DNA from 4 places in the Serratia sp. TSA_198.1 genome. Region 1 is predicted to be linked to each of the others. Evidence: predicted binding sites of a transcription regulator. Region 1 holds the regulator's gene; each other region holds the start of a gene.
The links. Region 1 encodes PhoB, which activates phosphate uptake and scavenging genes when phosphate is short. Its sites were predicted from a motif close to CTGTCATAAAACTGNCNNAT; they were not measured.
Positions count from the first base shown of each region.

Region 1 (7,919 bases):
AGCTGGCCACCAATCCAAACAGGCCAATCCACACCAGCATGTGCATCCAGCCGGAGTTTTCGCCTACCACCATTTTCATCGCCTGCGGCAACGGATCGTTGATGTTCGACAGTTTGCTCCAGTCGCCTGCGCCGCCCGCCAGCAGCATCACGCCCAGCGCCAATACCACCAGCGTCAGAATGCCGGAAATGTAGGCACGCGGAATGGTGCGTTTCGGATCCTTGGCCTCTTCCGCCGCCATTGCCGCGCCCTCGATGGCCAGGAAAAACCAGATCGCGAACGGAATGGCGGCGAAGATACCGGACAGCGCCGCGCTGCCGAAATGATCGCTGCCCGCCCAGCCGTTGAGCACGAAGTTGCTGAAGCTAAAGCCCGGCGCCACTACGCCCATAAACACCAGCAGCTCAAAGACCGCCAGCACGGTGACGCAAAGTTCGAACAGCGCCGCCAGCTTAACGCCGAGGATATTCAGCGTCATAAAAATGGCGTAGGCGCCCACCGCCGCCCACTTGGGGTTAAGCGCCGGGTATTGCACGTTGAGGTAAGCCCCGATCGCCATGGCAATCGCCGGCGGTGCGAACACGAATTCCACCAGCGTCGCCAGCCCGGCGATCAGGCCGCCGGTTTCGCCAAAGGCGCGGCGGCTATAGGCGAAAGGCCCGCCTGCGTGAGGGATGGCGGTGGTCAGCTCGGTAAAACTGAAGATAAAACAGCCGTACATGGTCGCCACCATCAGGGTGGTGATCAGGAAACCGAGCGTCCCCGCCACGCCCCAGCCGTAGCTCCAGCCAAAATATTCCCCGGAAATCACCAGCCCGACGGCAATGCCCCAAAGATGCAGGGTGCCCAGGGTAGGTTTAAGTTGCATTGTCATGTTGCTCTCCCGATCGAAAAAACCGCCTGCGCAGATAAAGAAGGTATCCACTCACGACGCTGCAGGTTTTATGCCATGACGACGCCTCTCTGCCAGCACGGGGGGGTGGCTTAAGGGCCGCTTGAGCGCGCACCAAAAGTGGGCAGCGTGGCGACGAAATTGTGCTTTATTGGTGATTTTTTGACCGATACGGCGGCGGGAGGCGGACCGGTAAGCTGGTACGGAAGTTGCTTACCTCCCTGCACCGTTACAGCCACAGTGGAATACATCATGCCGACAGCGCTTTCCTGCCAGCCGGAAGCATGCACTCAGTTGGAAGCCGGTCTGACGCGGCGGGAGAACAAGAGGGAAGGCTATCGTTTCGACTATTCGGTGGAGCACGGCGTGATTTTGTGCCAACGGCGCAATGCCGAACTGACGCTGGTGGACCGTACCCGCGCCCAGGTGCGCCAAGCGCTGCTGAGCGGAGAACCGGTGTTGGAAATCATCGCCGAGAAAATGGGCCTGTCCGCCGGTTCGTTGCAGCGCCGCCTGCGTGAACAGGGGGTGACTTTTACCGCGTTGGTGGACAAGGTACGCTGCGACCTGGCGACTCATTATTTGCAGCAGCGCCACCTGCCGATTGCCGAGTTGGCGCTGCTGCTGGGGTATTCCGACGTCAGCGCGTTTTCACGCGCTTTTCGCCGCTGGTTTGGCATCAGTCCACGTCAGTGGCGGCAACTGCCGGCCTAACTTTCCAGCCGAAACTGCGGCTCCAGCCGGCTGATACCCAGTCCGTTGACCTTTTTCACCTTAATCTGCACCGGAATGCGTTCTTTCATCGCTTCGACATGGCTGATCACGCCGATGGTTTTACCGGAGGCATTCAGGCTGTCGAGCGCGTCCAGCGCGGTATCCAGGGTTTCCGCATCCAGCGTGCCGAAGCCTTCGTCGAGAAACAGCGAGTCGATGCTGGTCTTGTGGCTGACCAGGTCAGACAACGCCAGCGCCAATGCCAGGCTGACCAGGAAACTTTCGCCGCCGGACAGGGTGCGGGTGTCACGCAGCGCGTCCGCCTGCCAGGTATCTACCACCTGCAGTTCCAGCGCGTCGCTGGTTTTGCGTTGCAACAGGTAGCGCCCATGCAGCCGCCCAAGCTGGTTATTGGCCAGGTACACCAGATGATCCAGCGTCAGCCCCTGGGCAAATTTGCGGAATTTATCGCCTTCTTTGGAGCCGATCAACTGATTGAGGTAGCTCCAGTCGTCGTACTGCTGCTGGCTCTGGCTGATTTGCTCAAACAGCGATTGCTGATTGAGACGGCGTGCGGCGTCGCTTTCCAATTGGTTGCGCACTTCACCCTGACGCAGTTGCAAGGCTTTCAACTGCTGCGCCAACGCCTCCAGGCTCTGGCTCAGGGCTTGCGCGTCGGCCTGGGTTTCATCCAGCCCTTCCGGGCGCTGTTGCCGCTGTTGTTCCAGCGTATGAACCGCCTGTGCCAGCAGGGCGCTGGCCTCCACCTGCCGCTGGTGCAACCGTTCTTTATGCTGCTGCAATTGCCGGCGCTGTGCGTCATCCAACAGCGCGGCGCTGAATGCGGCTTCGTCGCTGAATTCGCTGGCGGTCAGGGCTTCCAGCCAGGTTTGTTCCGCCTGTTGCAGCCTCTCGCTCTGCCGTTGCTGCTGTTGTTGCAGGCCGGCAAGCTGGCCGGCCAGGCGATCGCGCTGCTCCTGAGCTTTCTGCCATTGTTCCGCCGCCTGATGGCTGGCCTGCTCGCAGGCGGCCAGTTGGGCACGCAGCTGTTCGCGCACCTGCGGAATCTGTTGTTCGCCAAACAGCGCCAGCCGCTGCGCGCGGTGTTCGCCCAGGGTTTTCTCGCCCTCTTGCCACTGTTGTTGCAAGCGCTGCTGTTGCAACTGCGCATCGGCGTGGTTTTTTTCCAGCAGGGTGAAGCGCTCGTCCAGCAGCGCTTGTTGCTGTTGCGCTTGTTGTTGCTGCGCCTGGAGCTCGGCCAATGCATCTTTCGCCTGCTGTACCGCCTGTGCTGCCTGTTCGTGCTGCGCCAGCCCTTGCTGGCCCTGGCGTTCTTCGCTGTCGCAGGCGTTCAGCCACTGGCTCAGGCGCTCGGCATCTTGTAGATCGAAATCAAACGCCAGCGGCGCGCTGAGGGTTTGCCACTGTTGGCGCTGGGCGGCGAGTTGCTCCTCGTCCTGCGCTATTTGCTGTTGTTGGCGCTGTTGCTGCTCCTTCAGGCTTTCGCAACGGGTGCGCAGTTCGGTGCCCTGGGTGTACAGCGCCTCGGTTTTGACGCGCATTTCCGCCAGGCGCAATGCCGTCTCGGACGGTTTTACCGCCTGATATTGCTCAATGGCCGGATGGCTGGCGGAACCGCATAACGGGCAGGGCTCGCCGCTTTGCAGCAGTGCGCGCTCGGCTTCCAGACTGACGATGCGCTTTTCCAGCTCAAGGGCTTTTTCCACGTCCAACTGATGCGCTTTTTGCTGCTTGTAGTGCCGCCGCGTTTCTTCCAGCTGTTGCTCATGTTCGCCAAGCTGCGCCTGACGGGCGGAAAACTCTTTGCGCTGTTGTTCAAGCCGCTCGCTGGTCTGGCGGAACAGCGAGGAGAGGGTGAACAGCTGCTGGCGTGCGGGGCGCAGCTCGGCCAACGCGGTCTGACGCTGGCGCAACGCCGCCAGCGGTGACTGCGCTTCCAGCGCATTTTGCTGCTGTTGCTGCGCCATCAACGCCGCGTTAAGACCGTTAAGCTTCTCCTGATGTTGCCCGGCCTGTGCGGTCAATTGGCTGCGTTGAACGTTTAACTGCTCCAGATCCGTTTTCTGCTGATGGCACTGCCGGGCGGCGTTGTCGCACGCCTGCTGCAATTCCGTCTGCGTTTTTTGCAGTTGAGCAATCTGGTGGTCGAGCGGGACGATCTGCTCGTCGATCAGCCGCTGCTGGATCTGCTGGCGTTCGGCCTGCGCCTGCTGCTCGACGCGCGCTTTTTCCACTGCCTGCTGCAATGGCGCCATCTGCGCAAGCTGATGCTCTTGCTGCTGCGCCATTTGGGCGATCTGCTGTTGCAGCGCCTGCTGCTCACTGCGGCAGCGGTGACGGTCGTTATGCAGCGGCCGCAGTTTCTCCGCCGGTTCGCTGCGCGCCAACTGTTGCAACTGCGGTTCGGCCGCGGCCTGCTCCTGTTGCACGACGCTCAACTGGCGTTGGTATTCCTGCTGCTGGTGCTGCGTTCGCTGCCACTGTTGCAGCCAGTTCAGCGCCTGTTGCTGTTGCCGGGCCTGCCCGTTGAGGGCGGTTTCCTGCGCGCTCAGCTCAGCTAATTGGCTTTCCAATTGCTGACGCTGTTCGTCATTCAGCAGCTCAATGCCGCTGGCGCGTTGATGCAAGGCGTCCAGATCGGCTTTGGCCTGTTTGTGCTGCTCGAAAACCCGTTCGGAAAGCTGGCCGTAGATCTCGGTGCCGGTCAGCTCTTCCAGCAGTTCGGCCCGGTCATTGGCATCGGCATTGAGGAAGGCGGCGAACTGCCCCTGGGACAGCATCATCGATTTGGTGAAGCGGCCGAAATCCAGCCCGGTGATCGCGGCGGTCAGATCCAGCTTGTCGCGGACTTTATCCGCCAGGATTTTGCCGTCTTCACGCAGCGCCAGCTCCACCTTTGGCGCTTGCAGGTTGCCGTCCGGCGCATTTTTGGCGCGGCGTTGGCTCCAGAAGGCGCGGTAGCCGATGCCTTTGACCTCAAATTCGACCTCCGCCAACGACTCGGCGGTGTGGCGCGTCATCAGTTCGTTTTGGCTCGGTGTCACGTTAAGGCGCGGTGTCTGGTGGTACAGCGCCAGGCAGATGGCATCCAGCAGGGTGGTTTTGCCCGCGCCGGTTGGCCCGGTGATGGCGAACAGCCCATTGCTGGCAAAAGGCTCAGCGGTGAAATCGATCTTCCACTCGCCCTGCAATGAATTGAGGTTCTTCAGCCGCAGGCTCAGGATTTTCATTGGGTCGGCTCCTCGTCGTTGTGCCGTACGGCCTCGACCACCTGATGGAACATTTGGCGCATCCGCTGCTGGCGAGGCTCTGTGATTTCCGTCTCCTGCGCCAGCCGCCGCTCGAAGACCTCATCGACGCTCAGTTCGTTGAGCGTTTCCTTGTCCTGCTGTTCAAGGGCCTGGCGGCGCTGCTCTTTACTGCGGCGCAGCAATACCACCTCCACCGGCAGTTGATCCGCCAGCAGTTGAATACGGCGCTGAATGTCGCTGAGGTAATCTTGCGTGGCCACTTCGATATCCAGCCATACCGGCAGTTCCCCTTGATAATCGGCGAACTGCCGCAATTGTTGCTCGATTTGCGCCAAATCACCTTTGATCAGTTGCATCGGCTGGAAGCTGGGGATATCCAGTGCGGTGACCTGTTGCAGGGCGCCATCGGCAAAATCCACCATAAACACGCTCTTGGGTTTGCCCAGCTCATCGAAACTGAGCGGGATAGGCGAACCGCTGTAGCGGATATGCTCGGATTTGGCGACGTTTTGCGCCCGGTGAATATGCCCCAACGCAATGTAGTCGGCAGGCGGAAACGCCTGCGCCGGGAAGGCATCCAGCGTGCCGATGTAAATATCGCGCACCGAATCGGAGGCGGTAACCCCCACCGTGGTCAGGTGGCCGGTGGCGACAATCGGCAAGGTTAGCCCCAGTTCATCGCGGCGTGCGCAGGCCGCCTGGTAGAGCTGTTGATAGTGTTGCGCGATGGCCTCTTGCAACGCCTGCTGCTTTTGCGCACCCGATTCGCCGGCGCGGCTGGTCGTCAGATCGCGCGGGCGCAGGAACGGGATGGCGCACAATACCGCACCCGGTTGGCCGTCGCGCTGGTTAAGCACCAGGATCTGCTGCCCGATGTCGCTTTGGGCGTTGGCGATCACCGTTGTATTCAGGCAAGAAAGCAATTCGCGCGATTCATTCAGGGTTGCCACGGAGTCATGGTTACCGCCCAGCACCACCAGTTGGCAGCCGGTACGCTGCAGCTCCACCACGAAGCGGTTATACAGCTCGCGGGCGTAACTCGGCGGCGACCCGGTGTCGAACAGATCCCCGGCGACGATCAGCGCATCCACCCGTTGCTGTTCAATTTGCTCGATCAGCCAGCGCAAAAAAGCCTGGTGCTCGGCGGCACGGCTTTTGGTGAAAAAGTACTGGCCAAGATGCCAGTCAGAGGTGTGGATCAGGCGCATGACACTCCCGGGGCGATAAGCTAATGGCAGTGATTATAAAGGGGGCTGACTCTCCTGTCGTGACGCAATGATTATGACAACTGAATGATTTTTCTTTGAAGCTGGAAATAATCGCTATGCTTACTGGCTATAACAGGCTGGTTTTTTCATAAAAGTGTCACAAAACTGACGCATAATGGCGCCCGCAATCAACTGTGATCGCTAACACATTGGCAGGATTGACGATGGCAAGACGCATACTGGTGGTGGAAGACGAAGCGCCGATCCGTGAGATGGTGTGCTTTGTGTTGGAACAGAATGGTTACCAACCGTTGGAAGCCGAGGATTATGACAGCGCCGTGACGCGCCTGTCTGAGCCGTTCCCTGATTTGGTGTTGCTCGACTGGATGTTACCCGGCGGTTCCGGTATCCAGTTTATCAAACATATGAAGCGTGAAGCGCTGACCCGCGATATTCCGGTGATGATGCTGACCGCACGCGGTGAAGAAGAAGACCGGGTGCGCGGCCTGGAAGTGGGAGCGGACGATTACATTACCAAGCCGTTCTCGCCGAAGGAGCTGGTGGCGCGCATCAAGGCGGTAATGCGCCGCATTTCGCCGATGGCGGTGGAAGAAGTGATTGAAATGCAGGGGCTGAGCCTGGACCCTTCCTCACATCGCGTAATGGCTAATGAGCAGGCGCTGGATATGGGGCCGACCGAGTTCAAACTGCTGCATTTCTTTATGACCCATCCGGAACGTGTTTATAGCCGCGAACAGTTGCTTAATCACGTCTGGGGCACTAACGTTTATGTGGAAGACCGCACCGTTGACGTGCATATCCGCCGGCTCCGTAAGGCGTTAGAGACCACTGGTCATGACAAAATGGTTCAAACCGTTCGGGGCACCGGCTACCGATTCTCAACGCGTTACTGATCGCGTCGCGCTGGAGAATATGCTGTGCTAGAACGCCTTTCCTGGAAGAGGCTGGCCCTGGAGCTGGCTCTTTTCTGTTTACCTGCCTTGCTGCTGGGGCTGATTTTCGGCTATCTGCCCTGGCTGCTGCTGGCCGCCGTGCTGGCGGCGCTGGTCTGGAATTTCTACAACCAACTCAAACTTTCCCACTGGCTGTGGGTCGACCGCAGCATGACGCCGCCGCCTGGGCGCTGGAGCTGGGAGCCGCTGTTTTACGGCCTGTACCAGATGCAACAGCGCAACCGTCGTCGTCGTCGTGAACTGGCGCTGTTGATCAAACGTTTTCGCAGCGGCGCGGAATCGCTGCCCGATGCGGTGGTGATGACCACCGTCGAAGGCAATATCTTCTGGTGCAACGGGTTGGCGCAGCATCTGCTGGGATTCCGCTGGCCGGAAGACAACGGCCAGCACATCCTTAACCTGTTGCGTTACCCGGAGTTCAGCCACTATCTGCAACAGCAGGAATTCACGCGGCCACTGACGCTGCAACTCAATAACGAGCACTACGTCGAGTTCCGTGTGATGCCCTATTCGGAAGGGCAACTGTTGATGGTGGCGCGCGACGTCACCCAAATGCGCCAGCTTGAAGGCGCGCGCCGCAACTTCTTCGCCAACGTCAGCCATGAATTGCGTACCCCGCTGACGGTATTGCAGGGTTACCTGGAGATGATGAGCGACGAGGAGCTGGACGGCTCGTTGCGCGGCAAGGCGCTGGGTACCATGCAGGAACAGACTCGGCGCATGGACGGGCTGGTCAAACAGCTGCTGACGCTGTCGCGCATTGAGGCGGCCCCTAACGTCGATATGAACGAGCGGGTCGATATTCCGCTGATGTTGCGGGTGTTGCAGCGTGAGGCGCAGTCGCTGAGCGGCGGCAACC
Region 1 covers NZ_JBQZFP010000001.1:2,284,835-2,292,753, reverse strand. Annotated here, with positions in the region: gene eat (ethanolamine permease) at 1-874, opposite strand, end outside; partial or broken gene ACUTSW_RS11005 (helix-turn-helix transcriptional regulator) at 1,298-1,606, shown strand; gene sbcC (exonuclease subunit SbcC) at 1,603-4,857, opposite strand; gene sbcD (exonuclease subunit SbcD) at 4,854-6,086, opposite strand; gene phoB (phosphate response regulator transcription factor PhoB) at 6,311-7,000, shown strand; gene phoR (phosphate regulon sensor histidine kinase PhoR) at 7,025-7,919, shown strand, end outside.

Region 2 (7,919 bases), 550 kb from region 1:
TGCAGGTAAGTCCCCAGGGTGGCGCTCATGATGCCGCCGCCAATCAGTACCACATCGACGGTCTTGTTCTCTTCTGCTGCAGCCTGTTGCGTGACGCCGAACAGATTCAGACAGAAGATCAGGACGAGTAATTTTCTCATTAAATCAAATCTCTTATGTGTAAATTCTACTCATTGCAGGTGAAAGAATTTATCGGGAGTTACCCTGGAAATAAGCCAAAACAGACCGCCCGGCATGAGCCGAATTGCAGTGATAATGTCTTTTTGTTAATAGTTTTCTTTAACGAAAAGTGGATTATTACAGGTTACCTGGAGGCGGAGTGTTCAACTCAGGTTACTGAGGGGATATTATTGTTTGCAAGAATGTTAAAAACTACTTTTGTAACTAAAAAAAGAGAAATATAGGCAGGAATAATTCATTTATTATTGCGGGCTAAATATAACCGTTAAATTAGCAGGGTTTAATTGCCGTTGATTTAAACGATATTTCATTATCACACAATATTTAGCGATGAATTGCAAAGGCTAGCCGGTAACAAAAAGAAAATGGCCGCCGTAGGGCGGCCGGCATCCGATTAGCGCGGTTGCCAAATACCGCGGGTTGCGGTTTCGGCGGCATAGGTGCTGAAATCACGCGCCGGGCGCCCAAGGCTGCGTTGAACGTCGTTGGTCAGTGACGCGTTGCGTCCATCCAGTACCGTACTGAATAGATACTCCAGCAAGCTGACCATCTCCTCCGGCAACTGCGCTTCGCGCAGATAACCGACATAATCGGCTATCGGCACCTGCCGATAGAGAATCTCACGTCCGCTGGCGGCGGCAATTTCGTTAATGGCTTGTTCAAACGTCATCAGTCGCGGGCCGGTTAGCTCATATACCCTATTGCTGTGGCCGGGCTGAGTGAGAGCGGCGACCGCGGCGTCGGCGATATCATCGGCATCAATAAAAGGTTCTGGAATTTCGCCCGGCGGCAAATAAACCGTGCCGTTCAGCAGCTCATCGAGAATAAAGCTTTCGCTGAAGTTCTGCATAAACCAGCTGGCGCGCAATATCGTCCAGTCCGCGCCGCTGCGCTCTACCATTTCTTCTGCCTGGCGAGCTTCGTCTTCTCCGCGCCCGCTGAGCAACACGATCTTTTGCACACCCCCCGTTACCGCCTGTCGGCAAAAACGTTCAATGGTGTCGATGGCGCCCGGCACCGCCAGATCGGGCTGAAAGCTGAGATACACCTTTTTCACATCTTGTAAGGCCGGTTGCCAACTGTCGCAGTCCTCCCAGTCAAAAGGAATGGCGGCGCCACGGTGGCCGGGGCGTACGGCCACGCCATGTTGTTGCAAACGCGCTGCTACACGGCTGCCGGTTTTACCGGTGGCGCCTAAAACCAGTATCGGTGAGGTCTTATCGCTGTTATCCATCGTTCATCTCCAAAATGTGAGTATTACTCATGTTTTGTAAATATGATAAACCCTCGTATTATTGTCAAGGCAGTTTTTGGTTCAAAGGACGATGCTGATGAATGACAAGCAAAAAAATCCGCCCGCGTTGCGGCGTAAACCCAGCCAGACGCGGAGCCGCGAGAAGGTGGAGCTGATCCTCGATTGCGCCACCGCGCTGATAGCCCAGCAGGGCAGCGATGCGATGCGAATGAGCGAAGTGGCGCTCAATGCCGGTATTTCCATAGGGGCGCTATACCAGTACTTCCCGGATAAGACCGCTATCGTGCGCGTGTTGGCACAGCGTTATAACGAGGAAGCGCGCGAATGCATTGAGCAGTGTTTAACTCAGGTGCAGGATTTTCCGCAATTGATCGAGGCTTTTAGCTGCCTGATTGACGAATATTATGCCTTGTTTATGGCTGAACCCGTCATGCGGGATATCTGGGCGGCGACGCAGGCCAACAAAACGCTGCGCGAAGAAGAGGTGGCGGAAAGCCGATTGAACGGTGCGTTGCTGGCGGCGGCGATACGGCGTTTGCGGCCACAGGCGGATCCCGTTGCAGTTGAAAATGCCGCTTTTCTGCTGATGCATCTGGGAGAGGCGACGATGCGCCTGGCGGTCAGTACCGGCCCCGATGAGGGCCGCGAACTGGTGGAGAGCTATAAGCAAATGGCGGCGAAGGTGCTGGCAGATGCCTAGAACGTGCTACGGCAGCCTGCGCTGCCATTCTTCGTTCAACAAGGCGTAAATAAACTCGTCGCCCCACTCGCCGTTGAAACGATCGTTTTGCTGCAGGTGCGCCTCTTTGCGCATGCCCAGTCGCTCGACCACGCCGACTGAGCCCTGATTGGCGGCATCGAGCCGGGCAAAGATGCGGTGGCAGCCCACCTCGCCGAACCCGCGATCGAGCACCGCACGCACAGCTTCTGCGGCATAGCCTTTACCGGCGTAGACCGGGTTGAAGATATAACCGATCTCTGCTTGCAATGCCGCGCGGTTGGCCAGTTTCAGCAGCACTTCACCGATCAATTCCCCGCTGTCTTGCAGAGTGACCGCACAATAAAAGATATCGCCATCCTCACTGAAACGCGAAGCCACCGCCTGGGAAAGCTGTTCTTCCAACTGCGTGTCGTTCGGCGTGGGGGCGTACAAATAACGATAAACCTCCGGCAGGCGGTGATAAGCGGCGTAGGCGTTGAGATCGGCAGGGGTAAAGCGGCGGAGCCGCAGGCGTTCGGTGGTCAATGGCAGGCTAATCAACTGCAAGGGTTCATCCTTTTCATCTGGGCGCTTTGGCGCGAAGTGAAGACGCAAGGGTGAATATAGCCGTTAATCGATCATTTTTAACCTGTTAAAGCCGCTTCTCCCCCTGATATTCAGGAGGAGAAGGGATAGAGCAAGCTACCCGGCAACCAACTTACTTAATCGCCATGGCGTCACGCATGGTGTAGAACAGGTCGGTCTGATCGGTCAGGCCCACGATGTTAGCGGCACGCGGGCCGTAGGCGGCAACGCGCAACTGGGTGCCGGTGTGTCCCTGAGAGCCTTCCTCCGAGTTACCGTAGCTGATGGTCATTGGCGCGCCATCTTTGGTGGTCAGCGTTTGCGTCAGGCCTGGCGCTTTGGCATCGACGGCAATAATCTGGCTGGAATGGGCGTGGTCGGCGGTGACAATCACCAGCGTGTTGCCGTCGGCGCGGGCGAAGGCCAGCGCTTTCTGTACCGCTTCATCCAGATCGACCGTCTCGCCGAACTGGCCGCAAGGGTTGGCTTCATGGTCCTGCTTGTCGATCGATGCCCCTTCCACCTGCAAGAAGAAACCGTTCTGCTGGTTTTTCAGCAGATCTATCGCTTTTTCGGTCATCGCCGCCAGCGTTGGGATGTCGGCAGTACGTGCCGGGTTGTTCTCGCAGGTGACCGCCGGTTGGTCGATATTACCGTGATGCGAAGCTTTCGGGCCCTGCCAGCGCACCGGCATATTGCCGGCGGCAAACAACCCCAGCAGCGGTTTTTGCTGATTGGCTACGCTGATGGCATTCAGGCCGTCGAGGTTTTCCACCCACTGATAACCCAGCGCGGTTGCCTGGTCTTTCAATGATTTTCCCTGCCATTCGCCGCTTTTCGCCAGCTGATTAAAGGATTTCGCCCCACCGCCCAGCGAGACGTCGGCACGGGTTTTGAGCAATTGCTCGGTGATCGAGCCGCGGCCGCCATTCTCCAGCGCGTTGGTGGCGCATTTTTCGCTGGTTTCTTCCGGGCCGTAACATTTGCGCGAGGTAACATGCGAGACCTGCGCTGCCGGTGTGGCGTCCTGCAGCTCGGCGGTGGAGACGTTACCGGTGGCTTTGCCCGCCGCCTTGGCGATTTCCAGCAGCGTCGGCTGGTCCTTGCCGTTGACGTCAACTCCCAGCGCGCCGTTATAGGTTTTTACGCCGGTTGACCATGCGGTCGCCGAGGCGGCGGAATCCGTCACGTAATCCGGTTTGTGGGTTTTCTTATCCAGCGAGTAATGGGTGTACTGGCCGGTCAGCGGCAGGGCATCAATGCCTTTAAAATAGCCGCCCGCGCCTTCTGCGTAGTTGCGCGCCGAGGTGATTTCAGAATCGCCCATACCGTCGCCGATCAATAAAATCACGTTCTTAACCGTTTTGTCAGACAGCGAGGCTTTCAGCGCGGCGGTTTGATCGCCGCTCAGACGGCGTGCGCCGCCCGGCTCCACGATGTTACCGCGCGCCGCGCGCTCGGAAAGACCCGCGGTATTGGCCGGTGTTTCATCGGCGAAGGCGGTGGAACAAAGCAGGGCGGATAACACGGCGCCGGCGATCAAAGAAACGGGCTGCAGCATGGGAAAACTCCTTGTCGTAATAATAAAACACAAATAGCATCAGTTTGTTACGCAGGGAGAGTAGTGCAGAGGTGTGACACTTTTATGACGATGCGGGGGGCGAAAATGGGATAGCCGGCGGCTATCCCAGGCAATAAATTAGTCGTTGCGGGCGGGAATATTCAGGCCGCGTTGTACTGCCGGGCGCGCCAAACCGCGCTCCAGCCATTGCCCCACCCGTGGGAAACTGTCGAACTCCACCAGTTCGCGCGCTTCGTAGAAACCGATCAGGTTACGCACCCAGCCCAGCAGTGAAATGTCGGCGATGGTGTAATCCTGGCCCATGATCCACTCGCGGCCTTCGAGGCGGCTTTCCAGCACGCCGAGCAGGCGTTTGGATTCATTTTTATAACGCTCCAGCGGGCGTTTATCTTCGTATTCACGCCCGGCGAAGCGGTGGAAGAAGCCGAGTTGGCCGAACATCGGGCCGACCGCCGCCATCTGGAAAAATACCCATTGGATGGTTTCATAGCGCTGCGCGGGATCCTGTGGCAGGAATTGACCGCTTTTCTCTGCCAGATACAGCAGGATGGCACCGGATTCAAACAGCGCCAGCGGCTTACCGCCTGGGCCATCGGGATCGATAATCGAAGGGATTTTACCGTTAGGGTTCAGCGACAAAAACTCCGGTGTCCAGGTTTCATTCTTGCCGATATCGATCAGGTGCGCTTCATAAGGCAGGCCGATCTCTTCGAGCATAATGGACACTTTTACGCCGTTAGGCGTTGGCAGCGAGTAAAGCTGCAGCCGTTCCGGATGTTGCGCCGGCCACAGTTTGGTGATGGGGAATTGGGTTTGATCGAGCATGAGGAGTCCTCGGGTTGACGGTTTGCCTATTGAGTATTGCACCAAAGCTAACGCGTTGCGGGGTTAAACCGTGAGGTCAAAATGTGCTTTCAGAGCATTCTTGCCGGTGGCGGTGAGTTGCAGCTCGCGGCTATCGAGCCGGCGCTTTATCCAGCCGCGCTCGATAAAGGCGTTAAGTAGCGCTGCGCCAAGTGCGCCGCCAAGGTGAGCCTTGCGTTCGCTCCAGTCCAGGCAGCCGCAGGCGAAGCGCCGCCGTGAGGGCGCAGGCGCGCAGTCGACGCCCAATCGCGCCAGGGCGGTCTGCCCCGCATCGCTCAACCGGTAGTCTTCCTCGCCCACCAGCCAGGCTAACTGATGCAGACGGTCATGCAGTTTTACCGCCACTTCACCGGCCATATGATCGTAGCAGGTGCGGGCGAATTGCAGCGAGGTGGGGGTTGTGCTTTTCACCGTCGGCCGTTCGACGCCGGCCAGCGCCATCAGCGTTTCCAGCACATCGGCCACCGGCTGCCCCGCCAGGCGGAAATAGCGATAGCGCCCCTGTTTGACGCAGGCGATCAACCGTTGTTCCTGCAAGCGCGCCAAATGCCCGCTGGCGGTAGAGGCGGCGACGTCCACCGCGGCGCTGAGTTCGGTGGCGGTATAGGCGCGCCCGTCCATCAGCAGGCACAACATGCGCGCACGGGTACGGTCGGCGATAGCGGCAGTCAGTGCCGCCAGGCGATCTTCGATATCGATGTCATTCATACTTCGAGATTAGGCGAAGTATGGCTGTGCGTCCATCGCTATGATCTGTTCTTCCCCCGGTTCAGTTCGACGGAGTTCATCATGACCCTTTGTCCGTATACCCGTGCAGTGACTGCCGTCACTTCTGACAACCCGCGCGCCGACTATCTGCAGATGGAGCCCATGCAGTTTCAAACGCAATTGCAGAGTTGGGTTGCCGCTTCACCTTTGGCTGTGAGAGAAGCCTTGAACAACCCCGATCTGGGTGTACGTCCGACAGGTGAGCCGATCCCCACTTTTTTGTTGAACACGCCCGCAGAATCCATTTTCGGTGCACTGGTGCGAATGCAAGATGGTGAAGCGCATCCTCAACTTAACGCGGCTATACGGCAGGCATTAGCGGACATCGACGAAACCCAGCTCCAACAAACTGCATTGACTGTGGCGCGAGAAATAGCACCTTGTTTGCCGGATGCTAACCAGATCACCCGTTTTAACTATGCCTTGCCGGTGTGTGTTATCGCTTCACTGCTGGGCGTCGGTGCCGATGAGTGGACTGAACTGGTGGATGAAGTATTGGATTTTTCACGTTGCATTGCGCCTGGCGGGAGCGAACGCCAGAGAGCGTTGGGCATACTTGCTGCGGGGCCCCTTTCGGCGCGGCTTGAAAACCGTCGTGGCCCTTTATGGCTTAGCCTGCAGCGGGCATGCGCTATGCGCGGCATGGGGAATCAGACCGCGTTGTCCAATGCCATTGGGCTGATGTTTCAGGCTTGCGAAGGTACTGCCGGCTTGATCGGACAGGCGCTGTTAATGATGCGCAATCACGATGGGGATGCGCGGGCGCTGATTGAAAAAGTCCTTTCTGATACGCCTCCGATTCAAAATACTCGTCGTTTCGCGTTGCGGGATACGCAGGTAGCAGGCTGCACGGTGCTGGCTGGGCAATGCGTCCTGATATTGCTGTGTGCAGGTGACGAAAGCTTTGCTTTTGGTGATGGCGTGCATCGTTGTCCGGGTGCGAACTGGGCGAAAATCATTGCGCGGTACGGCATTCAACATTTATCCGTATTGGGCGTTGATCCGCAGGCGTTGAACAGTTTCCACTGGCGAGTTTCGCAAAACGCGCGCGTACCTGAATTTTACCTCTGACAGGAACTCTCTATGATTGCCGTTATTTTTGAATTGCAGGCCGCCGACGGGCAGCGTGAAACCTACCTTAAACTGGCGGCAGAGCTAAAGCCGCTGCTGGCGGAGATTGACGGATTTATCTCCATCGAGCGCTTTCAAAGCCTGGCCGATCCGCAACGGTTGCTGTCGCTGTCCTTTTGGCGGGACGAAGAGGCGGTAAAACAGTGGCGCAATCTCGAGCAGCACCGGGCTGCGCAGGCGCGTGGCCGCCATGATGTGCTGGCGCACTACCGCCTGCGGGTGGCTGAGGTGGTGCGCGACTATGGTTTGGAGCAGCGGGATCAAGCGCCGCAGGACAGTTGCGGCTATCACGCAGATTAGTGCAAGGCTGGTTTCGCTGTTGACAGCCCTTCCGGTTTTATTCTATTGATAGTGGATGAACAAAAACCGACTTGTATTCGCGCAGATTATTATCACCATTCTCAGAGTGGTGGGATAGCGCGTCTCTTTCAAGCCAAAACCCGCCAGTAAGGCGGGGCATCTCTCCTCCTGCTGGCCATCACCCAGGAGGACGTCATGGAAAATCACCCCCAGGCTGTTTTACATCTGATGTGCGGCAAAGCCGGTTCAGGCAAGTCGACGTTGGCAAACCGCTTGTCGCAGCAGCCGCAAACACTGTTGATTGTTGAGGACAGCTGGCTGGCGACGTTGTATGAACAACAGATGGCCGGATTGCAGGACTACGTCCGTTATTCGGCCCGGCTACGGCAGGCATTGAGCGAACATATTGTACAACTGCTGCGTAATGGGCTGTCGGTGGTGCTCGATTTTCCGATGAACACGCCGGATCGTCGTCTTTGGGCCAGGCAATTGGCAGACGCCGCCGGTGTTGGTCATTGTCTGCATTTTCTGGACGTCAGCGATGTGCAATGCAA
Region 2 covers NZ_JBQZFP010000001.1:1,735,976-1,743,894, reverse strand. Annotated here, with positions in the region: gene ACUTSW_RS08295 (malate:quinone oxidoreductase) at 1-140, opposite strand, end outside; gene ACUTSW_RS08290 (NmrA family NAD(P)-binding protein) at 575-1,414, opposite strand; gene ACUTSW_RS08285 (TetR/AcrR family transcriptional regulator) at 1,512-2,135, shown strand; gene ACUTSW_RS08280 (GNAT family N-acetyltransferase) at 2,142-2,702, opposite strand; gene phoA (alkaline phosphatase) at 2,854-4,281, opposite strand; gene ACUTSW_RS08270 (glutathione S-transferase N-terminal domain-containing protein) at 4,420-5,127, opposite strand; gene ACUTSW_RS08265 (ArsR/SmtB family transcription factor) at 5,191-5,874, opposite strand; gene ACUTSW_RS08260 (cytochrome P450) at 5,956-7,005, shown strand; gene ACUTSW_RS08255 (antibiotic biosynthesis monooxygenase family protein) at 7,018-7,365, shown strand; gene ACUTSW_RS08250 (AAA family ATPase) at 7,561-7,919, shown strand, end outside.
Region 2: the regulator PhoB is predicted to act here: its motif matches at 4,353-4,372, upstream of phoA (alkaline phosphatase).

Region 3 (7,919 bases), 2.3 Mb from region 1:
TTAGGGACGAAATAATGAAAATCAATTAAGTATTTAATAACTACAGTCACCAGATTTTAATCTACCTCTACTTGCGACGTAGAAATATAATAACCAGCAATGGTTGATATGAGTCTGAAATATTTTACTTGTTAAAATTCGATTAAACACTGTTCCTGTAGTCACTTCTTTGGGAGTTAAGAAGGTTCCTCGCTCACAGTAGACCTTGATCAGCCTGCAGGTCTGCTCGGTGCAAGAAACGGACATTGTAAAGCCCGCCTTGCATTGGCTAAGGGGAAAAGGCCACTGCCCTGCTTGTACGGGCTATTTCAATACATAATCGAACTTCTCTTCCCAATTAAAACTCAGATCTTGCAGTTTTACCCTCTCAAAAACCTCGATAATTTTATCGAAATAATTGCCAAGACCCACCTTGGATAGCTCGGAATTCAACCATATTATTTTTACTGGTCTTTCAATATCAGTGCTAAGGCGATCCCACAATGCATCAAGATTTCTGCCATAGTAAGGTCCAAAGTTTAAAGATAAAGAAATAATAGAATGAAATTCTTTTTCAGATAGGACGCATGCTCCATCCAAATAAAATTCATTAACACTCATTTTCTGTTCACTCACTTTGACGTTCTACCCGTTAATTAACACACAAAAATGCAAGTGATTTCCACCTTAACGGCTTTAACAATTGCGAACTTCCGCTCTTCGCTCATAACCGTCGGTCAAAAACGCCAAAAAGCAAAAAGCCCGCTCAGGTTTCCCTGAGCGGGCTTCTCTAATATGGCTCCTCTGACTGGACTCGAACCAGTGACATACGGATTAACAGTCCGCCGTTCTACCGACTGAACTACAGAGGAATCGTGTGAACGGGGCGAATAATAGCGGCGTGGCTCGGGCTTGTAAAGCGTGAAAACGTCTCGTCGTTCCGTTTGCTGCAAGATTATTCAACCTGCTGCTTTTTATCGCTTTTATTGGTGCAGCGCTGCACAACGGCCCACGGCGGGCCGCGAGATGCCTTATGGTGGTGCAAGCCTGCGTCACTGGCCACCGGTTGCATGTCGGTGTCTGGTCGCGCAAATATCATTTTTTCTTATTTTTCCGTCGATTAGTTAGCGCTTTCTCTTATTCCGTTACGCTGGCCCGGATTTTGCAGCTCTGTTGTCAACATGGCTTTGCCATACGCAGTTCAGCGGCTCGACGGAGGCAATATGAATCTCAGACGTCTAAAATATTTCGTGAAAATCGTCGATATCGGCAGCCTGACCCAGGCGGCGGAGGTGCTGCATATCGCGCAGCCCGCACTCAGCCAACAGTTGGCGACGCTGGAAGGGGAGCTGAAGCAACAATTGCTGATCCGCACCAAGCGCGGCGTGCAGCCCACCGAAGCCGGCAATATTCTCTATGCCCACGCCCAAACCATTCTGCGCCAGTGCGAACAGGCGCAGAGCGCGGTCATCGGCGCCGGCCAGGCGGTGAGCGGGCAGGTTTCCGTCGGGCTGGCGCCGGGCAGCATGGCTGCGCAACTGGCGCTGCCGTTGTTGCAGGCGGTGCGCGATCGTCACCCGGGGATTTTACTCAGCCTGAATGAGAACATCGGTTCGATGCTGGCCGGGCAGGTAGCCAGCCAGAGCCTGGATATGGCGGTGATCTACGGCGCAAAAATGCCCGACGGCCTGCAAGCCACGGCGTTGATGAAGGAAGATCTGTACCTGGTGGCGACGCGTGCGGTGCCAAGCCCCGGTAACAGCGTCGATCTGTTGGACGTGGCGCGGCTGAATCTGTTCCTGCCGCGCGAAGGCGATGTGGTGCGCACGCAGGTCGACGAAGCGATGGCGCAGCGCTCGCTGGCCGCCAACGTGATTGGCGAAATCGAATCCCCAAGTACGCTGAGCGCGGCTATCGCCAGCGGCCTGGGGGCGACCATTCTGCCGGAATCCGTTGCGCGGGCGATGATTGGCCCGGCCAAGGCGTGGATGGCGCGTATCGCCGCACCGGCGCTGAGCGTGCCGCTTTCGCTGTGCATTTCCAGCCAGCAATCGCTTTCCGCCCCGGCATTGGTGGTGAAGGATATCTTGTTGTCGATTGCCGTTAGCCGCAGCCAGGAAAAACGCACGCTGGCGCTGGTGCAATAGGGATTTAAAAAGGCCCACGTGCGGTGGGCCTGAAGGGCAGGTTAGCGGAACGGCGGTTCGTTGAAGGTGCGCAGCTTGCGCGAATGCAGCTTGTCGCCTTCGGCGCGCAACAGATCTATGGCGCAAATGCCGATCTGAAGGTGTTCCGAGATCGCCCCCTCATAGAAGCGGTTGGCCTGGCCCGGCAGCTTGATCTCGCCGTGCAGCGGCTTGTCGGAAACGCACAGCAGCGTGCCGTAAGGCACCCGGAAGCGGTAGCCCTGCGCCGCGATGGTGGCGCTTTCCATATCCACCGCCACCGCGCGGCTGAGGTTAAAGCGCAGCGCCGAGGCGGAGTAGCGCAGCTCCCAGTTGCGATCGTCCGTGGTCACCACGGTGCCGGTGCGCAGGCGCTGTTTTACCTCTTCGCCCGGCATGCCGCTGACCATTTTGGTGGCATCATACAGCGCGCGCTGCACTTCGGCGATGCTCGGGATCGGGATATCCGGCGGCAGCACCGCGTCCAGCACGTGATCGTCACGCAGGTAGGCGTGGGCCAGCACGTAGTCGCCGATCGACTGGCTTTCGCGCAGCCCGCCGCAGTGGCCAATCATCAGCCAGGCGCTGGGGCGCAGCACCGCCAGATGGTCGCAAATGGTTTTGGCGTTGGACGGGCCGACGCCGATGTTGATCAGCGTAATGCCCTGGCCGTTGCGCGAAATCAGGTGGTAGGCCGGCATCTGGTGGTTTTTCCAGGCCAGATCGGACACCGCCTGTTCCGGCGCGGTGGTTTCCGGCGTGATGTAGATGCCGCCGGCGCTGGACAGCGCAATATAAGGGCTGTCCGGGTTGGCTATCTCGGCGCAGGCCCAGCGGACAAATTCATCCACATAGCGGGTGTAGTTGGTGAACAGCACGAAAGGCTGGAAATGCTCCACCGGGGTGCCGGTATAGTGCCGCAGCCGCGCCAGCGAGAAATCGGCCCGCAGCGCGTCGAAGTGCGACAGCGGGAAGGTGCTGGTGGCGTTGAACAGGCCGTCGGCGGTTTCATCGCCGATTTGCGCCAGCTCGGTGGTGGGGAAATGCTGCGCGAGGCTGGCGCTCATCGAGCGATCCAGCATCAGGTTCGAGCCGTCAATCACATAAGGAAAAGGGATCTCCTGTTGTGAAGGCGCCACTTCGATATGGGCGTCATAGTCGTGCGCCAGCATCGCCAGTTGCTCGGCCAAATAGCTGCGAAACAGCTGCGGGCGGGTAATGGTGGTGGTATAGCGGCCGGTATGGGTAAAACGGCCGAAGGCGCGGGTTTTGCTCTGGCCGGATTTTTGCCCGTCCCAGCTTACGCGCAGCTCTGGATAAACGAACAGCCCAGCGGCGCGGGTTTGTATGTCGGGCACGCTGCCCTGACTGATAAAATCGCCTACCGCCTGGCGCAGCGCGGTAACCGAGGCGTCATACAGCGCTTCCAACTGGTCGATCGCCTGAGCGGGGGTAAGGCCGGTGCCGGATTGGTGACTACTCATTCTCTCTCCTTGGTTCTCCCGTCCCTGCGGCGGGAGGCATGCCGATATACCCTTCATCTTTGACGTTACCTTTGCGTTACGAGCACGCATCCCAGTCACTGGCTTGAGTAAGCTCTTGCTGCCTTGAGGTAACGCCAACTCATTTGGTTATAGCAATTTATCACAACAGGTTAGCTGAAGCTGGGCGCAAAAGCTTGGCCGAAATGGAACCGGGGAAGAAGTAAAGCGCAGCGGCAGGGCTGCCGCTGCGGCGTTGAGATCAGGAGGCCGGCTCGGCCTGTTCCACCTTTAACGAGACCAGGCCGATGCCGCGTTTTTTCGGGGTAAAGCCGCCGCTGGCGCCTTCCTGCGGTTCGGTCGGGGCAGGTGGCGTGATGCTGATGTTTTGCGCGCCGCCGGGGTTGTTGAAGCGCAGTGTGACGGTGGTGTCCTGCTCGCCGAGCGACACGAACTGCTCTTCGTCGCCCACGCGTACCGAGATCGGCGCACCGACGTTTTTGCCGTAGGCACGGGCGCGCAGCACCAGATCGAAGGTCGGCGGCAGCGGGGCGACATAGTCGATGTTAACCGCCGGCGCGAGGTTGGCGTCCGACCAGCGGCCCCAGTCCTCGACGCTGGATACGCCGGTGATGGCCTTCACCTGTTGCGGCATGCCCGGCAGCATAAAGGCGATGGCGTCCGCCTGATATTTAACGGCGGCGTCGTCCACCTTCAGTTTGTTGACGGCGTTCTGGTAGGCGGCAACGCTGTCTGCTGCGGGCTCGGTAAAGCTGACTTTGCCGCGGTAGTTGCCGCCCTTGGCCTGCACGATATGCGGTGGAGCGGCAAGATTGCCGGAGGCCACGCAGGTGTCGGTGCTCAGCGCCAGTTCGGGCGCCCACACCCGGCCAATCTCATAGCATTTATCCACCCAGACAAACTTTTCACCCGCGCCCAGGCCGGCGAGCTGCTTTTTCAGCGGTGTGGAAAGATAGACGTTAAACATGGGTTCGATTTTATTGTCCGTCACCTTGAGGATAAACGGCACCTTAAAGCTGATGCCGGAGAAGGTGAAGCTGTTGCGCTGGGTATCCAGCTGATAGTCGGAAATGCTGTTCGGGAAGCCCCATTGCTTCACCACCGCCGGTTTCCAGCCGTTGATTTTTTCTTCGATATTCAAGAAGACGGTCGCCAGCGTGGGGCTGGACAGGCTGCTGCGGCCGAGGCCGATATAGTTGTCGCCGCCCATCACGTCCAGCACAGTGGCGCCGTTGTCCAGCGTGCTGCGTTTTTCGTTATGCTGCGCGCTTTGCGGCTGCCTGCCGTCGATAATAAAGAACAGGTTGCGGCGTTTTTGTTTGGTCAGAATGTCGTAGGCGGTGTTGTTCATCGCCAGATGATCCGAAGACACCACGATCACGGTGTTTTTGAAGTATTCGGACCCTTTGATTTTGTCGATCAGGGCCGCGATATGCTGCTGGCTACAGGCCACCGCGCTCAGCGAACGGTTCTCTTTGTTCTGCCGGCTATAAGATTTTTTACTGCAGCTCGCAGAGATAAAGCCATCCGGGTGGTGGGTGTCCACGGTCAGCGCAAACAGCGAGAACTTTTTGTTCTGCTGCGACAGCTCGACGAACTTGTCGAAAACCACGTCCAGCACGGTATCGTCGTACCAGCCCCAGTCATTCTTGTAGCCCGGATCGCGGACCTGTTCGCGCAACTCCTTGTAGCCGTAGGCGTGGTCAAAACCGTGCGATCTCAGGAAGGTGTCTTTTCCGGCGAAGGCCAGTTCGGCGCCCTGATAGAAATAATTGTCGTAGCCGGCGGCTTTCAGCACATCGCCCAGGCAGACGTTTTCCGGGTAAAAGGTGGAAACGGCGCTGGAGGCGTTGCCGTCGAACGGGGCGAACAGTGGAATGCCGCACTGCGAAGCCACCATGCCGGCAATGGTATAGCCGGTGCCCGGCAACTGCTGGGTATTGCTGAAATCGATGCCGTTTTCGCGGTGCCGATTCAGCTCGTCGGCGAGATCGGGGAAGATTTCCGGGTCGAAATAGGTACGCTCAAGGCTTTCGGCATAGATGTACACCAGGTTCGGCGCTTTACCTTGCAGGCTCTTTTTCGGCGCTTTGTAGTAGGTGTAAAAATCGGCGGTGTCGCCGGTAATCTGGCTTCTGAGCAGCAGCGAAATATCCTGAAAAGCCGGAGTGGTGCCGACGGAAAACAGCGCCAGCAGCACGGCGAGCACGCTGTAAACCACGCTGCTGCTTTTCGCTTTGTGCCGCACCAGGCTCCAGGCCAGCACGGCGAAAATCAGCGCCAGCACCGCCAACAGGCCGATAAACGGCAGCACGTACTTGCTGACGCCGGCCCCTTTCATGCTGCTGGTGAGGGTGTAGATCACCGCGTCGGTGATGCCGTCGCCGGTAAAATAGTTACTGGCGATCAGAATAACGTTGAGGATCAGATAGCTGCCCAGCAGGATCAGCAAAATGGAAAGCCACCAGCGGTTGGCGGCGGCCTTGTTCCGGTAGATCAAAATTGAGGCTAAAAAAAGTGCAAACGAGACTAATGCTGAAACCATCCACCGTACCCTGTCTGATTAAAAAGAAAATCTTAACTGTCCTGGCAAAGGCTGCCGATCCTGCCGCAGCGCGAAAGAGGAAGGGTATAGCGCATTGAACGCGCCAGGGTCAATGCGCGTTTGCACAGCCGGGTGGCCGCCAGGCGTGAATGAACAATTTTGTGACAATATTGTGACCCTAGTCACTACTGAGAGGCGTGGGTCGCTGAAATATTGCTCACCGGGCATTTGGCTCTACCATTAATGAATGGCGCTGATTGCAGACCGGCGAGGCGCATTAACCTGTTCAGGAGAAAACATGCAGAGCATTTCCGCCACCGTACTCGATGATTTGGCACCGCAGGGCGTGCTGCGCGCGGCGATCAATTTAGGTAATCCGGTGCTGGCGCAATGGGGGCCGGATGGGGAACCGCAAGGCGTGTCGGTCACGCTGGCCGGCGCGCTGGCGCATGAGCTGGGCGTGGCGCTGGAGTTGGTGACCTATGATGCGGCGGGCAAAGTTTTTGCCGCGTTGGAAACCGCCGCCTGGGATGTCGCCTTTATGGCCATCGAGCCGGTGCGGGCGGAGCAAATCGCCTTCAGTGCGCCTTACGTCATTATTGAAGGCACCTATCTGGTGGCGCAGGAGGCGCCTTATCGACAGGTTGCCGAGCTCGACAGGCCTGGCATACGCATTGCGGTGGGGCAGGGTGCGGCCTATGACCTGTATCTGTCGCGCACCTTAAAGCAGGCGCAGCTGGTGCGCGCGGAAACCTCGCCTGCCGCGATCACCTTATTCTTCGAACAGGGATTGGACGCCGCTGCGGGCGTGCGTCAACCGCTGCTTGCCGCCGCTGCGGCGAACCCGGGCTACCGGGTGCTGGATGGGCATTTTACCGCGATTCACCAGGCGATGGCGGTGCCGCGCGGTAAAGAGCAGGGGGCGGCGTATGTGCGCTGTTTTGTGGAAAGATGCAAAGCCAGCGGGTTGGTGCAGCAGGCGCTGAAACGCAGCGGGCAGGGCGATGTGACGGTGGCCCCTGCGGCGTGAGGCGGTTGGCAACGGGTTTTTGTGGTTCAAGGGTAGGGGCGCTGCATAGAGCGCCCCCGCGGATAACCTTTAATGCAGTTCCACGGCGTATTGCTCCACCGGGGTGATTTTCTTGATCAGCTTATTGTCGAACAGGAATTGTTCGTAAGCCTGGTAGCGCGCGCTGTCCAGCCTGGCCGGATCGGTGGCGAACAGCGGCAAGCTCGCCTGCCATGCCTGCTTGTTCAGTTCAGTGTTCAGCTCCGGGTGGGTTTTGGCGAAGGCCAGCCAGGTTTCCTGCGGGTGAGCCTGCAGGTAATCGTTGCCTTTTTTCAGCGCGGCGAGGAATTTCCTGATCTTCGGCTCGGCTACCGCGTCGCGGTTGGCGACGATGATCAGTTCGTCATAGGCCGGCACGCCGTAGTCCTCGACGTTGAACACTACCGGATTTTTCCCCTGCAGTTTCAGCTCCAGCGCTTCAATGTTGCGATAGCCGCCGATCACCGCATCGACCTGGCCCGCCAGCAGGGCACTGGTCAGTTGGAAATTGACGTTAATCAGCTTCATGTCGTTCGGGTCGATATGCGCATGTTTGGCCATGGTTGCCAGCGTGGCCTGCTCGATGCCGCTGACGGAATAGCCGATTTTTTTGCCCTTGAGAGCCGCCGGCGAGGTGATGCTTTTATCCAGCGTCATCAGGGTATTGAGCGGCGAGTTAA
Region 3 covers NZ_JBQZFP010000001.1:5,167-13,085, forward strand. Annotated here, with positions in the region: gene ACUTSW_RS00030 (hypothetical protein) at 1-29, shown strand, start outside; gene ACUTSW_RS00035 (barstar family protein) at 304-615, opposite strand; tRNA gene ACUTSW_RS00040 (tRNA-Asn) at 776-851, opposite strand; gene nac (nitrogen assimilation transcriptional regulator NAC) at 1,203-2,126, shown strand; gene ACUTSW_RS00050 (AMP nucleosidase) at 2,168-3,628, opposite strand; gene opgB (phosphatidylglycerol--membrane-oligosaccharide glycerophosphotransferase) at 3,888-6,191, opposite strand; gene ACUTSW_RS00060 (ABC transporter substrate-binding protein) at 6,490-7,221, shown strand; gene ACUTSW_RS00065 (ABC transporter substrate-binding protein) at 7,291-7,919, opposite strand, start outside.
Region 3: the regulator PhoB is predicted to act here: its motif matches at 6,351-6,370, upstream of opgB (phosphatidylglycerol--membrane-oligosaccharide glycerophosphotransferase).

Region 4 (7,919 bases), on a different contig from region 1:
GGCCGGCGTAATGCTGCTGGATCCGGCACGCTTTGACCTGCGCGGGGAACTTGTGCACGGTCGCGATATCTCTATTGATGCTAATGTCATCATCGAAGGATCGGTAACGCTGGGGGACCGGGTGAAGATCGGTGCCGGCTGTGTACTGAAAAACTGCGTGATCGGCGATGACTGCGAAATCAGCCCGTACAGCGTGTTGGAAGATGCGGTGCTGGAATCTGCTTGTACCGTGGGGCCATTTGCCCGTTTACGCCCGGGCGCAGAGTTGGCAGAAGGCGCTCACGTCGGCAACTTCGTGGAGATAAAAAAAGCGCGTCTGGGCAAAGGTTCCAAAGCGGGCCATCTGAGCTACCTGGGCGACGCTGAAATTGGCGATGATGTGAATATCGGCGCCGGCACCATTACCTGTAACTATGATGGCGCCAATAAGCATAAAACCATTATTGGCGACGGCGTGTTTGTCGGTTCAGACACGCAGCTGGTGGCGCCGGTTTCCGTTGGCAAAGGTTCTACCATTGCCGCCGGCACCACGGTCACTCGCGATATCGCTGAAAATGAACTGGTGCTGAGCCGCGTCAAGCAGGTGCATATCCAGGGTTGGCAGCGGCCGGTGAAAAAGAAATAGGCGTAAGAAGATAGTGTGTTTTGCGTTGGGCTCAGGTAACGAGCCCAATACAAAACATAATAATCCCCATTCTCTACAGGCTCGGGGACGCACGGTAAAAACCGGCAAAATCAGGTCAAGGCATCGAAAGCGCCCCGAAAGGCGTTTAATTAGGAATACAACTGATGTGTGGAATTGTAGGCGCAGTAGCGCAACGTGATATTGCAGAAATTCTGTTGGAAGGGTTACGCCGTCTTGAGTACCGCGGTTACGACTCCGCCGGTCTGGCGGTGGTTGATGCCGAAGGCAACGTAAGCCGTTTACGCCGCGTAGGCAAAGTCAATAAACTGACCGAAGCCGCAGAACAACACGAACTGCATGGTGGCACCGGTATTGCTCACACCCGCTGGGCAACGCACGGTGAACCTACCGAAGCGAATGCGCACCCGCATGTTTCTGATTACATCACCGTGGTGCATAACGGCATCATCGAAAACCACGAACCGCTGCGTGAATTGCTGATCGAGCGCGGTTATCACTTCAGCTCTGAGACCGACACCGAGGTGATTGCACACCTGGTGCATTGGGAACAGCGCCAGGGCGGTACGCTGCTGGAAGTGGTGCAGCGCGTGATCCCACAATTACGCGGCGCCTACGGCACCGTGGTCATGGACAGCCGCGATCCTAGCGTGCTGGTGGCTGCGCGCTCCGGTAGCCCGTTGGTTATCGGCCGCGGCGTGGGCGAAAACTTTATCGCTTCCGATCAGCTGGCTCTGTTGCCGGTAACTCGCCGCTTTATCTTCCTGGAAGAAGGCGACGTGGTGGAGGTGACCCGCCGCACCGTCAGCATTTTCGACAAACAGGGGAACGCCATCGAGCGTCCTGAGATCGAATCCAAAGTGCAGTATGACGCCGGTGACAAAGGCGCTTACCGTCACTACATGCAAAAAGAGATCTACGAACAGCCGCTGGCGCTGAAAAACACCCTGGAAGGGCGTTTCAGCCATGGCCAAATCAACCTGAGCGAGCTGGGTCCGCGCGCCGATGAATTGCTGGCTAAAGTGCAGCACGTGCAAATCATCGCCTGCGGCACCTCCTACCACTCCGGTATGGTGGCGCGTTATTGGTTCGAAGCGCTGGCCGGCGTGCCGTGCGACGTCGAGATCGCCTCGGAATTCCGCTACCGCAAATCTGCCGTGCGCCCGGGCAGCCTGATCATCACGCTGTCGCAGTCCGGTGAAACCGCCGATACCCTGGCGGCGTTGCGCCTGTCTAAAGAGCTGGGTTACCTCGGTTCCCTGGCGGTGTGTAACGTGGCCGGTTCTTCGCTGGTGCGTGAGTCCGATTTGGCGCTGATGACCAAAGCCGGTACTGAAATCGGCGTAGCTTCTACCAAAGCCTTCACCACACAGCTTGCGGTATTGCTGATGCTGGTGGCGCGTTTGGGTCGTCTGAAAGGCATGGTGGAAAGCGTTGAGCATGAAATCGTGCACGCTCTGCAGGCGCTGCCGGCGCGTATCGAACAGATGCTGTCGCTGGACAAAAATATTGAAGCGCTGGCGGAAGGTTTCTCCGACAAGCATCACGCGCTGTTCCTTGGCCGTGGCGATCAGTACCCGATCGCTATGGAAGGCGCACTGAAGCTGAAAGAGATCTCCTACATTCATGCGGAAGCCTATGCGGCGGGTGAGCTGAAACATGGCCCGCTGGCGTTGATCGACGCCGATATGCCGGTCATCGTGGTGGCGCCGAACAACGAACTGCTGGAAAAACTAAAGTCCAACATCGAAGAAGTGCGCGCGCGCGGCGGCCAGCTGTACGTGTTCGCCGATCAGGACGCCGGTTTCGTCAGCAGCGAAGGGATGACCATCATTCCATTGCCGCACGTGGAAGAAATCGTGGCGCCGATCTTCTATACCGTGCCGTTGCAGCTGCTGTCCTATCACGTGGCGCTGATCAAAGGCACCGACGTTGACCAGCCGCGTAATCTGGCGAAGTCCGTCACGGTAGAGTAATCAGCTGCTGTTATGTTTGAAAAGCCGGCCTGAGCGCCGGCTTTTTTATCATTTAATTTTGTTATTCAGGTCTTGTACCGAGCGTTTCAGATCGCTGATTTCGCTTTGGGCATTGTCTTGCCCTTGTAACTTACGTTTCAGATTGTCGATCTCGCTGTTTTGATTTCGGTTCTCGCTTTCCATATTGCTCAGCTTGTCTTGCAGTTTCTTGATGGCCTGTTCCTGAAGCCTTAATTGTTCTTTGAAGCCGTCTAAATCTCCAAGCTCATAATTGGAAATGATGTAGCCTTGGTCGTAATGGCTCCAAAGAAGGATGTTATCGGTACTGCCGCTCGATTGCTTGCTGCGCTGTAATCCATCCGCCGCCGTGGCGTTGGCCATAGCCAGCAAACCAAGGCTAACCGTTGACAATATAAGTATTTTTTTCATATGAAGTCCCTTTTCCTGGGCAAGGTATAACAGAATGTTTCAGGTTAAATAATAGCCTAATCAATATGTTAATTGCACTCTTGGTGTCTTGTAATATAACTGTCATATTTCGTACATTTTACTGTCACCAAACTGTCCTATTTTCCCTCCTGCAGCAATACTTACTCTGATGAAAACGACTTGAAGTCGATTTTTGAATATCCCATTAGGAGGGATTATGAAACTGATGCGTACCACCGTCGCCAGTATTGTGGCAGCGACTTTCTCCCTGACCGCCGTGTCCGCGTTCGCTGCTGCCAGCCTGACCGGTGCAGGTGCGACATTCCCCGCTCCGGTGTATGCCAAGTGGGCAGATTCTTATCAGAAAGAAACCGGCAACAAGGTTAACTATCAGGGGATCGGATCCTCTGGCGGCGTGAAGCAAATCATCGCCAACACCGTTGACTTTGGTGCTTCTGATGCCCCGTTGTCTGACGACAAACTGGCGGCCGATGGCCTGTTCCAATTCCCTACCGTGATCGGCGGCGTAGTGCTGGCCGTAAACATCCCGGGTATCAAATCCGGTGAATTGACCCTGGACGGTAAAACGCTGGGTGACATCTACCTGGGCAACGTGAAGAAATGGAATGACCCGGCAATCACCAAGCTGAACCCGGGCGTCAAGCTGCCGGATCAGAATATCGCCGTGGTACGCCGCGCTGACGGTTCAGGCACCTCTTTCGTGTTCACCAGCTACCTGTCTAAAGCCAACGCGCAGTGGAAAGAGAAAATCGGCGCAGGCTCTACCGTTAACTGGCCAACCGGTCTGGGCGGCAAAGGCAACGACGGCATCGCCGCGTTCGTACAGCGTCTGCCAGGCTCTATCGGCTACGTTGAGTACGCTTACGCCAAGCAAAACAACCTGGCTTACACCAAGCTGATTTCTGCCGACGGCAAGCCGGTCAGCCCAACCGAAGAGAGCTTCAGCGCCGCCGCTAAAGGCGTGGACTGGAGCAAAACTTTCGCTCAGGACCTGACTAACCAGAAAGGCGATGGCGCATGGCCAATCACCTCCACCACCTTCATCCTGGTGCACAAAGAGCAGAAAAACCCGGCTCAGGGCGCAGAAGTGCTGAAGTTCTTTGACTGGGCGTACAAAACCGGCGCCAAGCAGGCCAACGATCTGGATTACGCCTCTCTGCCTAACGAAGTGGTTGAGCAGGTGCGTGCAGCATGGAAAACCAACGTAAAAGACAGTTCCGGTAAAGCACTGTACTAAAGAACGCAGGGGCGCGGGTTCACCGCGCTCCAGCCTATTTTGCAGGGCTCACCCATTGAGCTCGCCAGGGTTAAAACAGAGAGTGATCTATGGCTGAGTATAAGCCGACCATTAAAGCACCGAGTAAAAATGGTGATGTCATCTTCAGCGCGCTGGTCAAACTGGCGGCGCTGATTACCCTATTGTTGCTGGGCGGCATTATTGTTTCGCTGATTTTCGCCTCCTGGCCGAGCATGCAGAAATTCGGCTTCGCCTTCTTGTGGACCAAAGAATGGGACGCGCCTGCCGAGCAGTTCGGTGCGCTGGTTCCGATTTACGGTACCGTTGTCACGTCGTTGATTGCCCTGATTATTGCCGTACCCGTGAGCTTCGGTATCGCGCTGTTCCTGACCGAGCTGGCGCCAAACTGGCTGAGACGCCCACTGGGCATCGCTATTGAGTTGCTGGCGGCAATCCCGAGTATCGTTTACGGCATGTGGGGCCTGTTCGTGTTTGCGCCGCTGTTTGCTGAATATTTCCAGACTCCGGTTGGCGACGTGCTGTCCGGCATTCCTATTGTCGGCGAGCTGTTTTCCGGCCCGGCGTTCGGTATCGGTATTCTGGCAGCCGGGGTGATCCTGGCGATCATGATTATTCCTTACATCGCCGCCGTCATGCGCGACGTGTTCGAACAGACCCCGGTGATGATGAAAGAGTCGGCCTATGGCATCGGCTGCACCACCTGGGAGGTGATGTGGCGTATCGTGCTGCCGTTTACCAAGAATGGCGTGATTGGCGGCGTGATGCTGGGATTGGGCCGCGCGCTGGGGGAAACCATGGCGGTGACCTTCATCATCGGTAACACCTACCAGCTCGACAGCGCTTCACTGTATATGCCGGGTAACAGTATTACCTCTGCGCTGGCCAACGAATTCGCCGAAGCGGAATCGGGCGTGCACACCGCAGCGTTGATGGAGCTGGGCCTGATTCTGTTTGTTATCACCTTTATCGTCCTGGCGCTGTCGAAGTTGATGATCATGCGTCTGGCCAAGAAAGAGGGGCGCTAACGTGGCGACTATGGAAATGCAAAACGACATGGCGCTGTTAGAAAGCCGCCGCAAAATGCAGGCCTGGCGCCGCCAGAAAAACCGACTGGCGCTGTTCTTGTCGATGGCGACCATGGTATTCGGCCTGTTCTGGTTGGTGTGGATCCTGTTCTCCACCGTGACCAAAGGCATCGATGGCATGTCGCTGGCGTTGTTCACCGAAATGACGCCGCCGCCGAACACCGCAGGCGGTGGCCTGGCGAACGCCATCGCCGGTAGCGGCTTGTTGATCCTGTGGGCCACCGTGTTCGGTACGCCGCTGGGCATCATGGCCGGCATTTACCTGGCGGAGTACGGCCGTAAATCCTGGTTGGCGGAAGTCATCCGCTTTATTAACGATATTTTGCTGTCGGCGCCGTCGATAGTCGTGGGCCTGTTCGTCTACACCATTGTGGTGGCGAAGATGGAACACTTCTCCGGCTGGGCCGGGATCATCGCGCTGGCTTTGTTGCAGGTACCGATCGTTATCCGTACCACTGAAAACATGTTGAAGCTGGTGCCGGATACGCTGCGTGAGGCGGCTTACGCGCTGGGTACGCCGAAATGGCGCATGATTTCTGCCATCACGCTGAAAGCCTCGATCTCCGGCATTATCACCGGCGTGTTGCTGGCCATTGCGCGTATCGCCGGGGAAACCGCACCGTTGCTGTTTACCTCGCTGTCGAATCAGTTCTGGAGCACCGACCTGATGCAGCCGATCGCCAACCTGCCGGTCACCATTTTCAAATTCGCCATGAGCCCGTTCGCCGAATGGCAACAGCTGGCCTGGGCCGGGGTGCTGTTGATTACCCTGTGTGTACTGTTACTGAATATCCTGGCGCGTGTGGTTTTCGCCAAGCAGAAGCATTCATAAAATTTTGAGCGCTGCCGTGGCGGCGCTGATGAAAAGAGAGAAGTCTTGATGAGTATGGTTACTGACGCTTCCAGCAGCAAAATTCAGGTACGCGATCTGAACTTCTACTATGGCAAATTCCATGCGCTGAAAAACATCACGCTGGATATTGCCAAGAACAAGGTCACCGCGTTTATCGGTCCGTCCGGCTGTGGCAAATCCACTCTGCTGCGTACTTTCAACAAGATGTACCAGCTGTATCCCGAGCAGCGTGCTGAAGGCGGCATCCTGCTGGATGGGCAGAACATTCTGACCGACAACTCGGATATCGCCCTGCTGCGCGCCAAAGTCGGCATGGTGTTCCAGAAACCGACGCCGTTCCCGATGTCGATTTACGACAATATCGCCTTCGGCGTGCGCCTGTTTGAAAAGCTGTCGCGTGCCGACATGGACGAGCGCGTCCAGTGGGCGTTGACCAAGGCGGCGTTGTGGAACGAAACCAAAGACAAGCTGCACCAGAGCGGTTACAGCCTGTCCGGCGGCCAGCAACAGCGCCTGTGCATCGCACGCGGCATCGCCATCCGCCCGGACGTTTTATTACTGGACGAGCCCTGCTCTGCGCTGGATCCGATCTCCACCGGCAAAATCGAAGAGCTGATCAGCGAACTGAAGTCTGACTACACCGTGGTGATTGTGACCCACAACATGCAGCAGGCCGCGCGTTGCTCTGACTCCACGGCATTTATGTATCTGGGCGAACTGATCGAGTTCAGTGATACTGATAACCTGTTCACCGCGCCACAGAAAAAACAGACCGAAGACTACATCACCGGCCGCTACGGTTGATTACGGGAACCCAAATGGACAACCTGAATTTAAATAAACACATTTCCGGCCAGTTCAACGCAGAACTTGAGCACATCCGTACCCAGGTGTTGACCATGGGCGGGCTGGTGGAACAGCAACTGACCGACGCTATCACCGCGATGCATAATCAGGACGGTGAACTGGCCAAACGCGTTATCGAAGGTGACGCCAAGGTCAATATGATGGAAGTGGCGATCGACGAAGCCTGCGTGCGCATCATTGCCAAGCGCCAGCCGACCGCCAGCGATTTGCGTCTGGTGATGGCGATCATCAAGACCATCTCCGAGCTGGAACGTATCGGCGACGTGGCGGATAAAATTTGTCGCACCGCGCTCGAGAAATTCTCGCACCAGCATCAGCCGTTGCTGGTCAGCCTGGAGTCGCTTGGCCGCCATACCGTGCAGATGCTGCATGACGTGCTGGACGCCTTTGCGCGTATGGATCTGGATGAAGCTATCCGGATTTACCGCGAAGACAAGAAGGTCGATCAGGAGTATGAGGGCATCGTCCGTCAGTTGATGACCTATATGATGGAAGACACCCGCACTATTCCAAGCGTGCTGACTGCGCTGTTCTGCGCCCGTTCGATCGAGCGTATCGGCGACCGTTGCCAGAACATCTGCGAATTTATTTTCTACTTCGTGAAAGGTCAGGATTTCCGTCACATTGGCGGCGATGCGCTGGAAAAACTGCTGTCTGCCGACGGCAAAGAAGAGAAAAAAGAGTAATTTTCCCCGCGAGTTACTCCCCGGAAGGCGCAGAAAACTGCGCCTTTATGCTGTTTAAAACCCTCAAAGATAAAAAGGTTATAAATATAGCTTTTTATATT
Region 4 covers NZ_JBQZFP010000005.1:286,054-293,972, reverse strand. Annotated here, with positions in the region: gene glmU (bifunctional UDP-N-acetylglucosamine diphosphorylase/glucosamine-1-phosphate N-acetyltransferase GlmU) at 1-625, shown strand, start outside; gene glmS (glutamine--fructose-6-phosphate transaminase (isomerizing)) at 790-2,619, shown strand; gene ACUTSW_RS20055 (hypothetical protein) at 2,668-3,048, opposite strand; gene pstS (phosphate ABC transporter substrate-binding protein PstS) at 3,266-4,306, shown strand; gene pstC (phosphate ABC transporter permease PstC) at 4,396-5,352, shown strand; gene pstA (phosphate ABC transporter permease PstA) at 5,354-6,244, shown strand; gene pstB (phosphate ABC transporter ATP-binding protein PstB) at 6,299-7,069, shown strand; gene phoU (phosphate signaling complex protein PhoU) at 7,084-7,818, shown strand.
Region 4: the regulator PhoB is predicted to act here: its motif matches at 3,170-3,189, upstream of pstS (phosphate ABC transporter substrate-binding protein PstS).